One region of the Citrobacter sp. FDAARGOS_156 genome, then DNA from elsewhere that is predicted to be linked to it. Evidence: predicted binding sites of a transcription regulator. Region 1 holds the regulator's gene; each other region holds the start of a gene.
The links. Region 1 encodes CRP, which controls carbon source genes, mostly activating them, when cyclic AMP is high. Its sites were predicted from a motif close to ATGTGANNNNNNTCACAT; they were not measured.

Region 1 (4,289 bases):
GCATGGTATTCAGATGCCCCAATATCCGCTGTAGGTGCTGCTCAAGGGTGCTTAAAGGCCCATGGGACAGCATCTCTGGCGCCTCGAGAATATTCACATCGCCGGAGCTTCCGGGGCCGTCATATTCCAGCCGCTGCTGGCAGCGTTGGATCGCAATTTCGCAGGATTCCAGATACCGCTGCGCCAAATCCGGCGTCAGCATCGTATGTTCCCTTGCCAGCGTAGTCATTGCGTTGATGTGTTCGACGATGAACTGGCTATGCGTAACCCACAGTTTCATGTCCGCCAGATAGTGCGAGTTGAACCTAGGCTCCTGCATCGCCTGGTTAAGTGAGTTGAACAGCGTGTTATGCGCCTGGTTGACCCGCATGCGTTGATACGCCAGCGGTGTGGCCTGGGGATCGTTGCTCAGGATCAGGCGAATAGCCTCCTGATCGGCTTCTAACGCATCGTGGGCGTTTTTACGCAGCAAACCGCTCTGCCACTGCGGCCACAGCCAGAGCATTCCGCCAAAGGCGATCAGGCAGCCAGTGACCGTATCGATAAACCGCGGCACGATAAACTGTTCCCCGTTCAGCGTCAGCAGTTGCAGGGTATATACCGCGGTGACCGTAAAGCCGACGGTAGCCCAGCCGTAGTTTTTGCGGATGGTCAGATAACTCACCAGGGTTATCAGCAGCATGCCTGCCAGCGTGTAACCTTCCTGAATATGAAAGTGCAGTGTGACGCCGGCGATCACCAGGCCGACTAGCGTCCCTACTGAACGGTGTAAAATACGTACCCGGGTCGCCCCATAGCCATTTTGCGTGACGAACAGGATTGTCATCAAAATCCAGTAGGGTTTTGGCAGGTGTAAGGCGCTGCCCATCAGGCTGGCAATGCTCAACATGACGCTGATGCGTCCGGCATTACGCAGCGCCGGGGATTTCAACGACAGATAGCTTTTCAGGGCAGGGATCAGCGGCAGCCGACGCTGCTTGTCAGCCATTAAATCCCGGGCATACAGTGGTCGCTGGGTGCGTAGCACACGGGCAATACGGCTGAAGTGCCAGTAGCAAAATTGACCCACCGGATTGTCCGGATGTTGGTTGGCGATTTTCTCCAGCGTGCCAATTTGTTTATCCATTGAAAAACGCGTCGGCAAACGGTGATACAAAATATCATCGGCCAGTACGCGAAGGCGTTCGGCGACGGTGCGCGCATTCCAGCGAATCACTTGTTCGGCGTGGCTACGTTCGACCAGCTTTTGCACCTCTTCCGGCTGGTGGAGGCTAACGGAAATATGTTCCTGTAAATCGAGCGCCTCCTGAAAGGCACGTAGCAGGCGCTTATAATCGTTGTTGCGATGCGCCGACAGCATATGCATTTGCTGATAGCACTGGGTAATTAAATCCACCGCTTTTTGCTGGCGCACCAGCAGGGGAGGAAGCGCTTTTTCGGGATCGGCATGCTGGGTCAGCATGCTGTACTTGGCCTCACAGTAATCGGCTAATTCGCGGTACAACAAACTGAGCGATTCACGCAGCGGCTGCTCGCGCCACATCCAGAACCAGAACCAGTTGAACAGGCCGTACCACAATGTGCCCAGCGCGTAGATTAGCAGCGGCTCCCAGACGGGCATGTTCCCGGCCAGGCTGAGCGTGAAAATTGCCGCGATAAGCGAGGCAGGTAGTAGTCGCGCATGCAGAGGGCCTAATTCTGCGGTTACACCAAGAATCAGCGTCAGGCCGGTGAGGATCAGCGGCAGCGGTATATCTTTTGCCAGCAGTAACTGCATGATCAGACTGCATCCGGCAAACAAAGACGCGCCAATCACTAAGCGTTTGAAAAAGCGCTTATGCGGGGTATCAAGACCGGCAATATTGCAGCAGGCAGGGACGAGGGAGAATAAGAGCCCCAGATGAAGCTGACCAATGATAAGGCCGACAGCCACAGGTAAACATAGCACCAGCGTCTGTCGTAGTGCGTAGTTGATCTCGGGGTGATAAATCAGTCTTCGCCACATCGGAGCAAACAAAAATGGCGCATTACTACGTAACACGCCATGTCGATGGGATTAACGCGTGCCGTAGACGACGATGGTCTTACCATGCGCGGAGATCAGATTCTGATCTTCCAGCATTTTCAGGATACGACCAACGGTTTCACGGGAACAGCCAACGATCTGGCCAATTTCCTGGCGGGTAATTTTAATCTGCATGCCGTCCGGGTGAGTCATTGCGTCAGGCTGTTTCGCCAGATTCAGCAGAGTCTGGGCGATACGACCAGTTACGTCGAGGAAGGCAAGGTTGCCTACTTTTTCAGACGTTACCTGCAGACGACGAGCCATCTGAGAAGACAGACGCATCAGAATATCTGGGTTGACCTGGATTAATTGGCGAAATTTTTTGTAGGAAATTTCAGCGACTTCACATGCGGTTTTGGCACGTACCCAGGCGCTACGTTCCTGGCCTTCTTCGAAGAGGCCTAATTCACCAATAAAATCGCCCTGATTCAGATAAGAGAGGATCATTTCTTTCCCTTCTTCATCTTTGATCAGCACTGCCACTGAGCCTTTAACGATGTAATACAACGTTTCCGCTTTTTCACCCTGGTGAATCAGCGTGCTCTTCGATGGGTACTTATGAATATGGCAATGAGACAAGAACCATTCGAGAGTCGGGTCTGTTTGCGGTTTGCCAAGCACCATGCGCGGTTATCCTCTGTTATAAGCTGTCTCCAGAGCCAAAAAACAACCTGTCTCTGGGTTTGCAAAAATGTGCTTCCCGCTACCTGGGAAGGGGGCTGTCAATACGTGCGACGGCCTGTAATGTGATGTCCTCTGCATACATGCAGTACGTCAATGTATTACTGTAGCATCCTGACTGTTTTAGCATAGCTTTCGCCGTGTGTCTCCTGGTGTCTCGCTTCAGCATGACGCAGGTCGCCTTCCATTGCGAGAATTGTTATGTACGCGTAATCTGTCAGGAAAATTGAAACATTGGAGTTACGAAATATGCAAGCGCGTGTAAAGTGGGTTGAGGGGTTAACCTTCCTCGGTGAGTCCGCCTCAGGCCACCAAATTTTGATGGACGGTAACTCTGGTGATAAAGCGCCGAGCCCGATGGAAATGGTCTTAATGGCTGCGGGCGGTTGCAGCGCAATTGATGTGGTGTCGATCCTGCAAAAGGGGCGTCAGGATGTGACCAACTGCGAAGTGAAGCTGACCTCCGAGCGTCGTGATGAAGCGCCGCGCCTGTTCACCCATATCAACCTGCATTTCATTGTAACGGGTAACGACCTGAAAGATGCGTCTGTGTCTCGCGCAGTTGACCTCTCGGCGGAGAAGTATTGTTCCGTAGCTCTGATGCTGGAAAAGGCGGTGAACATTACCCATTCTTATGAAGTCGTTGCCGCGTAATTGCTGATGCCGGATGGCGGCGTTGCCTTATCCGGCCTACAGGATGATGTTGAGTCGTAGGCCGGATAAGCGAAGCGCCATCCGGCGCTTTCCACATATCACTCTATCTTTTTACCTTCCATCAGTCGCTGGACCAGCGGTAGCATAATCAATTCCATCGCCAGACCCATCTTACCGCCCGGCACGACCAACGTATTGATATGCGAAATGAATGAGCCCTGCAGCATGGCCAGTAGCCAGGGATAATCGATGCCTTCCAGATTACGAAAATGAATCACGACAAAGCTTTCATCCAGTGACGGAATGCTCCTGGCGGCAAAGGGATTAGAGGTATCGACGGTCGGTACGCGTTGGAAGTTAATATGCGTGCGGGAAAACTGTGGGGTGATGTAATTGATGTAATCGTCCATTGAGCGCACCACCGAGTCCATTACCGCTTCACGTGAATGCCCGCGTTCGCTGGTATCGCGGGTCAGCTTCTGGATCCACTCCAGGTTTACGATCGGCACCACGCCAACCAGCAGATCGACATGCCGGGCCACGTTTTGCTGTGGGGTGACAACGCCACCGTGCAGTCCTTCATAGAACAGGACATCCGTCGGTTCAGGCAGCGGCTGCCAGGGCGTAAATGTCCCCGGAACCTGATTCCACGGTACGGCCTCATCGTAGGTGTGCAGATATTTACGCGACTGACCTTTGCCCGTCTGGCCGTATTCAATGAAGGTTTGCTCCAGCAGACCGAAGTCGTTAGCTTCGGGGCCGAAATAGCTGATATGCCGCCCGGCATCGCGTGCTTTGCGAATCGCCATGTCCATTTCCGGACGGGTATAGCGATGAAAACTGTCACCTTCCACCTCGGCGGCGCGCAGATTTAACTGCGCGAAAATTT
Region 2 (4,289 bases), 1.1 Mb from region 1:
TCCGGGGCTGTGGAAAGTCGGGATGATGGCGGGCGCACATGCGGCGAGCTGGTTTATCAACGGTGGCAAAACCCCGCTCAAGGTTGGGGCGATTGGTGACTGGATGGAGGCGCGCGATCTTCCTGATGCCGACGGTGAGAGCTTCCGCAGCTGGTTTAAGAAACATCAGGCGCAGGAGAAAAAGAATGGATAACCGTACCGCATTTTTAGACACCATCGCCCAGGCGCTGGGCCGCCCGCTGCGTTTTGAGCCGCAAACGGATGCCGCGCCGGTGAACAACTATGCCAATGAACGCCTGACCGAACTTAGCCCGCAGCAGCGCTGCGATGCGTTTGTCCAGTTTGCCAGTGAAGTGATGCTGGCCCGCTGTGAGCTGACTCGCGAAGACCAGGCCGCAGACGCGGCGCTCCGTCTGTGCGAAGAATTGGGTCAGCAGCCAGTGGTCATCAGCGGCGACGGTCGGCTGGCGGCGCTGGGCATCACTGAACGTCTGCAGCAGGGATGTAACGCCGTAGTCTGGGACCCGGCGCGTGGCAGCGAAAATATTACCCAGGCCGAAAAGGCGAAAGTGGGCGTGGTGTATGCCGAGTATGGCCTGACCGAGTCCGGCGGCGTGGTGCTGTTTTCCGCGCCGGAACGCGGGCGTTCCCTGAGCCTGTTGCCGGAATCCTCAATTTTCGTGCTGCGCAAAAGCGCTATCCTGCCGCGCGTGGCGCAACTGGCAGAAAAACTGCATCAGAAGGCGCAGGCCGGCGAGCGTATGCCATCGTGCATTAACATCATCAGTGGACCCAGTTCGACGGCGGATATTGAGCTTATTAAGGTCGTTGGGGTGCATGGCCCGGTGAAGGCGGTGTATCTGATTATTGAGGATTGTTGAGGCAGGATGGAAAACCGCTCTGGCGCTGCGGGCCAGAGCGGTATCGACGTTATGCAATCATGCTGATGATCAATACGATAATCAGGCCAACCACGGAGTTCACCAGCTCCAGCAGACCCCAGGTTTTCAGCGTATCCTTCACCGACAGGTCAAAGTAGCCTTTGAACAGCCAGAACGAGGCATCATTGATATGGGTCAGGGTGTTGGAGCCTGCTGCCGTTGCCAGCACCAGTAACGCCGGGTCAACGCCAACCAATTGACCGGTTGCCGGGTCGAGGATGGCGGCGCTGATAATCCCTGCCGCCGTCATGGCGGAGACCACGCCTTGTCCCGTTGCCAGACGAATAAGCACGGTTATCAACCACGCCATGATGTACGGAGAGATATTGCCGTGCGACATCAGCATGCCGATGGTATCGCCAATGCCAGTATCAATAATGGTCTGCTTCAGTACGCCGCCCGCGCCGATGATCAGGATCACCATGGCGATGCTTTTCACCGCATTTTCAAAGGCGTTCATCACCCACTGCATGTCGTGACCACGCGCGGTACCAAACAGCACGAAGGCGACAACCATGGCGATAAACATCGCAATCGGCGATGAGCCTAAGAAGTTGACCACTTCCCACGCCTGCGTCCCTTTCACCAGCCAGATGTTGGCGATGGTGGTGGAGATCATGATGATTGCCGGGATCAGCGGTACCAGAATAGACACCCCGAAGGAGGGCAGATTGTTCTGGTCAACCGGTACGTCGGCCTTCATGAATGACGGCGTTGGGCGATCGAGGTTGCCGAGGAACTTCGGCAGGATAAGCCCGGCGCAGATCACGCTCGGAATGGTCACCAGAATACCGTAGATGTAGACCATGCCCATGTCCGCGCCGTAGGCGTTAACCAGCGCCACCGGGCCCGGCTGTGGTGGGAACAGCGAGTGAGCGGTGGTGGCGGCGGCAACGGCAGGGATCGCCAGCTTGAGGAACGGGATCTTCGCCTCTGCGGCAATGACGATCACCAGCGGCGCCAGCATAATAAATGCCACTTCATAGAACATCGCCAGGCCGAAGATCAGACCAATAATGATCACCGACAGCTGCACGTAGCGCAGGCCGAGGCGCGCCAGCAGCGTATGGGCAATCTGATGCGCCGCCCCGGAATCAACCATCAGCTTACCGATGACCGCCCCGAATACCACGATAATCGCCAGTTCACCCAGCGTGCTGCCAAAACCGGATTTCATGGTGTGCAGCAGCTCCATTAAATCCATACCCGCCAGCATACCGACCGAGAGCGCCGCCAGCAGCAGGGCGACCATCGAGTTTATTTTGAATCTTAGATTGAGCACCAGCATCAGACCGATGCCGAATACGACCCACAGAATATTGAGAACGTGCATATAACGTCTACCTTTATTGGTTGAACTATTATGATTTTGGTTGAGATGTTACATATATTGGTTAACCATTGATGCGATGAATGTCACATTGCGTTACATGTTTACATTCTTACTGGGCTGCATGGCCGTAAAATGGCGGTATCATCAGCATGAATTGTGATTTGGTTAACCAATTTTGAGCTTCAGGTTGACATGTCATACCAAAAGGAGGAATTTATGTGCCATATCGTCGAGTCCATAACGTAACGAGGAATAAAACATGGAACAGACATGGCGCTGGTATGGTCCTAACGATCCGGTCACCTTAGCGGATGTACGTCAGGCGGGTGCCACAGGTGTTGTCACCGCTTTGCACCATATCCCGAACGGGGAAGTGTGGACAGTTGATGAGATCCTAAAACGCAAAGCCATTATTGAGCAGGCGGGCCTGGTCTGGTCGGTCGTCGAAAGCGTACCGATCCACGAAGACATTAAAACCCGTTCCGGTAACTATCTGCAGTGGATCGCCAACTACCAGCAAAGCCTGCGTAACCTGGCTCAGTGCGGCATTCGCACAGTGTGCTACAACTTCATGCCGGTTCTCGACTGGACCCGTACCGACCTGGAATACGTCCTGCCGGATGGCTCCAAAGCGCTGCGTTTTGACCAGATTGAATTTGCCGCTTTTGAGCTGCATATCCTCCAGCGTCCGGGCGCGGAAGCGGATTACACCGCCGAAGAGATTGCTCAGGCAAATGAACGCTTCGCCACCATGAGCGATGAAGATAAGGCGCGTCTGACCCGCAACATCATCGCCGGTCTGCCGGGTGCGGAAGAAGGCTACACGCTCGACCAGTTCCGCCAACATCTGGCGCGCTATAAAGATATCGATAAAGCCGCGCTGCGTGAGAATTTCGCCGTCTTCCTGAAGGCGATTATTCCAGTGGCGGAAGAAGCTGGCGTACGCATGGCGGTACACCCGGACGATCCGCCGCGCCCGATCCTTGGCCTGCCGCGCATTGTTTCCACCGTGGAAGATATGCAGTGGATGGTCGATACGGTCAACAGCATGGCGAACGGTTTCACCATGTGCACCGGCTCCTACGGCGTGCGGGCAGACAACGATCTGGTCGACATGATCAAACAGTTTGGCCCACGCATTTACTTCACCCATCTGCGCTCCACGCTGCGTGAAGATAACCCGAAAACCTTCCATGAGGCGGCGCATCTGAATGGCGATGTCGACATGTACGAAGTGGTGAAAGCGATCGTTGAAGAAGAACAACGCCGTAAAGCCGAGGGCAAAGAGGATCTGATCCCCATGCGTCCGGACCATGGCCACCAGATGCTGGACGATCTGAAAAAGAAAACCAACCCAGGCTACTCCGCGATTGGTCGCCTGAAAGGGCTGGCGGAAGTGCGCGGCGTTGAGATGGCTATCCAGCGCGCTTTCTTCAGCCGCTAAAGTGAGTTGCCGGCCACCAGTCTGGCCGGCTTTTTTCTTTTCTCATCCGTTGGCCTTTCAACGGGTTCTGGAGTTCACGATGACAACGACAATTGCCAATAGCGACCTGCCGGTTGCGCGCCCTGCATGGGACCGCTCGCGCCTGCAATCCCGCATTGTTCACCTGGGATGCGGCGCTTTTCACCGCGCGCATCAGGCGCTGTATACCCATCATTTGCTGGAAACCACCGACAGCGACTGGGGGATCTGTGAAGTTAACCTGATGCCGGGTAACGACCGCGTACTGATTGAAAATCTGCGCAAGCAGCAACTGCTGTATACCGTGGCGGAAAAAGGCGCGGACAACACCGTGCTGAAAGTGATCGGCTCAATGAAAGAAGCGCTGCACCCGGATCTTGACGGCTGTGACGGTATTTTACAGGCGATGGCGCGCCCGCAGACGGCAATTGTTTCGCTGACGGTCACCGAAAAAGGCTACTGCACCGATGCGGCCAGCGGTCAGTTAGATCTCAATAACCCGCTGATTAAACACGATCTGGCGAATCCGACCGCGCCGAAATCGGCGATTGGT
Region 3 (4,289 bases), 1.5 Mb from region 1:
AGCGGTTGCGTTGATCGAGCTGAAATTCACTCCGCAGAATGAGTCTCACTAAAATAAACCGTTGTTTCAGGTTTTAGAAAGGTTTTTTTACGCCTCTCAGAACGGGAGGCGCAGATTTGTCGCGATCGGACTTCAGTGATGTTGGTAGTTTACGACGTTTAGCAAATGCTTATCCGTTTGCGCCATACACAGTCCAGCACGTTTAGCGCTACGAACTTCATCAAGAATCGTTTGTAGCAGCACGCCATCCTGCTGCTGTTCTTTTTCCAGATCATGAAGAAAATCAACGGTTGGTGCGTCGTTCAACGCTTCTGCTTCATCCGTCAGACGTGACAGCGTACGAGAACGCTGCTGATAATCTTCCAGCGTTTTCTGAAACAGCTCTTCAAGGGACGTTAGGTCATCACCGGGAACATCGATGGCTTTGACGATGGGGTTAGCCCCTGCGTTTTTCATAAAATTAAACATACGCATCATTTGCGTCACGTTACCCTGCGCCTGAGTGCGCAGAAACGTCGCGGTGCCTGTCAGGCTGTGTTCGTAGCACCATTCACTGAGGTGAAGGTAGAGATTCGATGCGTAAAACTCAAGGTTCATTTGCGTGTTGAGTTTGTGCACAATTCCAACTGCAGCCATATCAATATCCTTATTTCCAGAAAAGAGAAGTACGTCACCAACGCCAGTACAACGGGCTGCCGTTGCACTTCACATCTACGTACGAGTAATACTGTTAGCAGAATAAATCCGTTCCGCCGGTCCTTTAGATGATCGCGAATTATATCCGCTTCCGATCGTGAATCAGCATAGCGCGTGCCTGGTATCAAGAAAATCCTTAAAACCACCTATTTATGTTTTTTTACATATTGGCATAACAATATGCTTAGCCATACCGTTTGCGTATATAAGTAATATGAATGTAATCATATGATTTATAATGTATTTATGTAAAATAAAGACAGTGAAATGCTGTTTCAAGTCTCAAAATTAAATTTCAGGCCGCGGTATTCTATGACGTCTGGTGATTATCACCGCTGGTTTTGATGCGAACTTCCCGGTGAAGTGATGTGTCTGGAAATTATCTGCAACCTAATTTCTTGCGCCAGATCAGTTTTAATAAATTTAACGGAATGAATTATTCGGCATTTGTTGTTGGATATCGGTGGATAAATCGAGGAGTTGTATATGAAGAAGGTGGCGGTGTTGCTGGCACCCGGTTTTGAAGAGGCTGAAGCTATTGTTACTATTGATATTCTACGTCGCCTGCAAATTGAGGTTGAGACGCTGGCCTGCGCTGAGTCTCGTGCGGTGGTGAGCTATCATGACGTGCCGATGGTGGCCGACAGTACGCTGGAGGCCCGTCGGGATGCCTTCTACGACGCGATCGTGTTGCCAGGGGGACCACAGGGTAGCGTAAATCTTGCCGCCAGCGCTGCAGTCGTCCAGTTTGTCGCTCGTCATGACGATGCAGGAAAACTGATTTGCCCGGTTTGTTCGGCAGCCGCGCGGGTGCTGGCGGGTAATGGGTTGCTGAAAGGACGGCGCTACGTGTGTTCAGGTGAGCTGTGGCAAACCATCACCGACGGCGAGTATGTCGATGCGCCTGTTGTTGAAGATGGCAATCTTATCAGTGGCAAAGGGCTGGGCCATATTTTTGATTTTGCGTTTACGCTTTCTGCGCGTCTGTTAGAAGACGATATCCCTGTTCGCGATCACGCTGACCATATTTATTACCCCTGGTAATCATTGGACTCCCGGATGTTTCGATATTCGGGAACAAGGATTCACTGGCTGATGTTATGGATTAATCTGCTATTTCTCATTTTCCCTATTCTGAAAATTGAGTTTTTTTATGTCATTTCCCGCTGAATTTATGTACGCAACTACTGTAATTCCAGGGTGTGATGCCGCTCTCTTATGGAGAATCAATTTCCCGCTAAAAATACTCTCAGCACTGGCATTGATCTTATCAATAAAAGGTAATGCCTTGTTTTACGTCCGGATTACAAAAAATCGTTTGATTTTACCCTACATAAAAGAACGTTAAAGCTGGAGTTAACCATGCACAAATTCACTAAAGCGCTGGCGGCCATTGGCCTGGCTGCCATTATGTCACAATCCGCTATCGCTGAATCCATGAAGCTCGGTTTCCTGGTCAAACAACCGGAAGAGCCCTGGTTCCAGACAGAGTGGAAGTTTGCTGATAAAGCCGGTAAAGACCTTGGGTTTGAGGTGATTAAAATTGCCGTTCCAGACGGCGAGAAAACCCTGAATGCTATCGACAGCCTGGCGGCAAGCGGGGCAAAAGGATTTGTAATTTGTACGCCGGACCCAAAACTTGGGCCTGCTATTATGGCAAAGGCGCGTGGCTATGACATGAAAGTCATCGCGGTTGACGATCAGTTCGCCAATGCGAAAGGTAAGCCGATGGATACTGTGCCATTGGTGATGATGGCAGCAACCAAAATTGGTGAACGCCAGGGCCAGGAACTGTACAAAGAAATGCAGAAACGTGGCTGGGATGTGAAATCTTCCGCTGTAATGGCGATTACCGCAAACGAACTGGATACCGCGCGCCGTCGTACATCGGGTTCGATGGAAGCGCTTAAAGCTGCAGGCTTCCCGGAAAAACAGATCTACCAGGTCCCAACCAAATCGAATGATATCCCGGGCGCATTCGACGCCGCAAACTCCATGCTGGTGCAACATCCTGAAGTTAAACACTGGCTGATTGTCGGTATGAACGACAACACTGTGCTGGGTGGCGTGCGTGCTACCGAAGGGCAGGGGTTTAAAGCTGCAAACGTGATTGGTATCGGTATTAACGGTGTTGATGCAATTAGCGAACTCTCCAAAGCGGAAGCCACCGGATTCTACGGTTCACTGCTGCCTAGCCCGGACGTTCACGGTTATAAATCCAGTGAAATGCTCTACAACTGGGTCACCAAAGGCGCAGAACCGCCAGTGTTTACTGAAGTTACCGATGTGGTGTTGATTACTCGCGACAACTTCAAAGAAGAACTGGCGAAAAAAGGCTTAGGCGGCAAATAACTCAACTGCCGTAAAACGATCTTATCCGGCCTACAAATAATGCCCTTCGTAGGCCGGATAAGGCTACGCCGCCATCAGGCAACCGTTTAGATCCACGGAGACGTTATGCAACAGTCTACCCCGTATCTCTCATTTCGCGGCATCGGCAAAACCTTCCCTGGCGTAAAAGCGCTGACGGATATTAGTTTCGACTGCTATGCCGGTCAGGTGCATGCACTGATGGGTGAAAATGGCGCCGGGAAATCAACATTATTAAAAATTCTCAGCGGTAACTACGCGCCAACCACGGGATCTATAGCGATCCGCGGACAGGAGGTTTCGTTTGCGGACACAACCACTGCGCTGAATGCCGGTGTCGCCATTATTTACCAGGAATTGCATCTGGTGCCGGAAATGACCGTCGCCGAGAACATCTATTTAGGCCAGCTTCCGCATAAGGGTGGGATTGTGAACCGCTCGTTGTTGAACTACGAGGCGGGGCTGCAGTTAAAGCATCTGGGAATGGATATCGATCCTGATATTCCGTTGAAGTATCTCTCCATCGGTCAGTGGCAAATGGTGGAGATTGCTAAGGCGCTGGCGCGTAATGCCAAGATTATCGCTTTTGATGAACCCACCAGCTCTCTTTCCGCCAGGGAGATTGACAATCTGTTTCGCGTAATTCGTGAGCTACGCAATGAGGGCCGCATCATTCTGTACGTTTCGCACCGCATGGAGGAGATTTTCGCCCTCAGCGATGCCATAACGGTGTTTAAGGATGGCCAGTACGTCAAAACGTTTACGGATATGCAGCAGGTTGATCACGACGCACTGGTACAGGCGATGGTGGGGCGTGATCTTGGGGACATCTATGGCTGGAAAGCCAGACCTTATGGCGCGGAGCGTCTGCGTCTGCATGAGGTAAAAGCGCCAGGCGTGCGCACTCCGATCAGCTTATCGGTGCGTAGCGGCGAAATCGTCGGACTGTTCGGCCTGGTTGGTGCCGGACGTAGCGAATTAATGAAAGGTCTGTTTGGCGGGACGCGTATCACACAGGGCCAGGTGTTTATTGACGAACAAGCGATAGATATCCGCAAACCCAGTCACGCCATTGAAGCAGGCATGATGCTGTGTCCGGAGGATCGCAAAGCCGAAGGGATCATCCCGGTCCATTCGGTACGCAACAACATCAATATTAGTGCGCGCCGTAAACATGTTACGGGGGGATGTCTGATCAACAACGGCTGGGAAGAGACCAATGC

Region 2: the regulator CRP is predicted to act here: its motif matches at 2,346-2,363, upstream of uxuA (mannonate dehydratase).
Region 3: the regulator CRP is predicted to act here: its motif matches at 1,897-1,914, upstream of AL515_RS14980 (arabinose ABC transporter substrate-binding protein).

What each region holds. Positions count from the first base shown of each region.
Region 1 is NZ_CP014030.2:4,572,971-4,577,259, reverse strand. Features, by position in the region: gene AL515_RS22700 (YccS/YhfK family putative transporter) at 1-2,005, opposite strand, end outside; gene crp (cAMP-activated global transcriptional regulator CRP) at 2,057-2,689, opposite strand; gene AL515_RS22690 (OsmC family protein) at 2,996-3,400, shown strand; gene AL515_RS22685 (phosphoribulokinase) at 3,499-4,289, opposite strand, start outside.
Region 2 is NZ_CP014030.2:929,254-933,542, forward strand. Features, by position in the region: gene AL515_RS04560 (LutB/LldF family L-lactate oxidation iron-sulfur protein) at 1-193, shown strand, start outside; gene AL515_RS04565 (LutC/YkgG family protein) at 186-881, shown strand; gene gntP (gluconate permease GntP) at 931-2,274, opposite strand; gene uxuA (mannonate dehydratase) at 2,534-3,718, shown strand; gene AL515_RS04580 (fructuronate reductase) at 3,798-4,289, shown strand, end outside.
Region 3 is NZ_CP014030.2:3,058,576-3,062,864, reverse strand. Features, by position in the region: gene AL515_RS15000 (DUF2766 family protein) at 1-52, shown strand, start outside; gene AL515_RS14995 (non-heme ferritin-like protein) at 133-636, opposite strand; gene AL515_RS14990 (DJ-1/PfpI family protein) at 1,183-1,740, shown strand; gene AL515_RS14980 (arabinose ABC transporter substrate-binding protein) at 2,059-3,048, shown strand; gene araG (arabinose ABC transporter ATP-binding protein AraG) at 3,154-4,289, shown strand, end outside.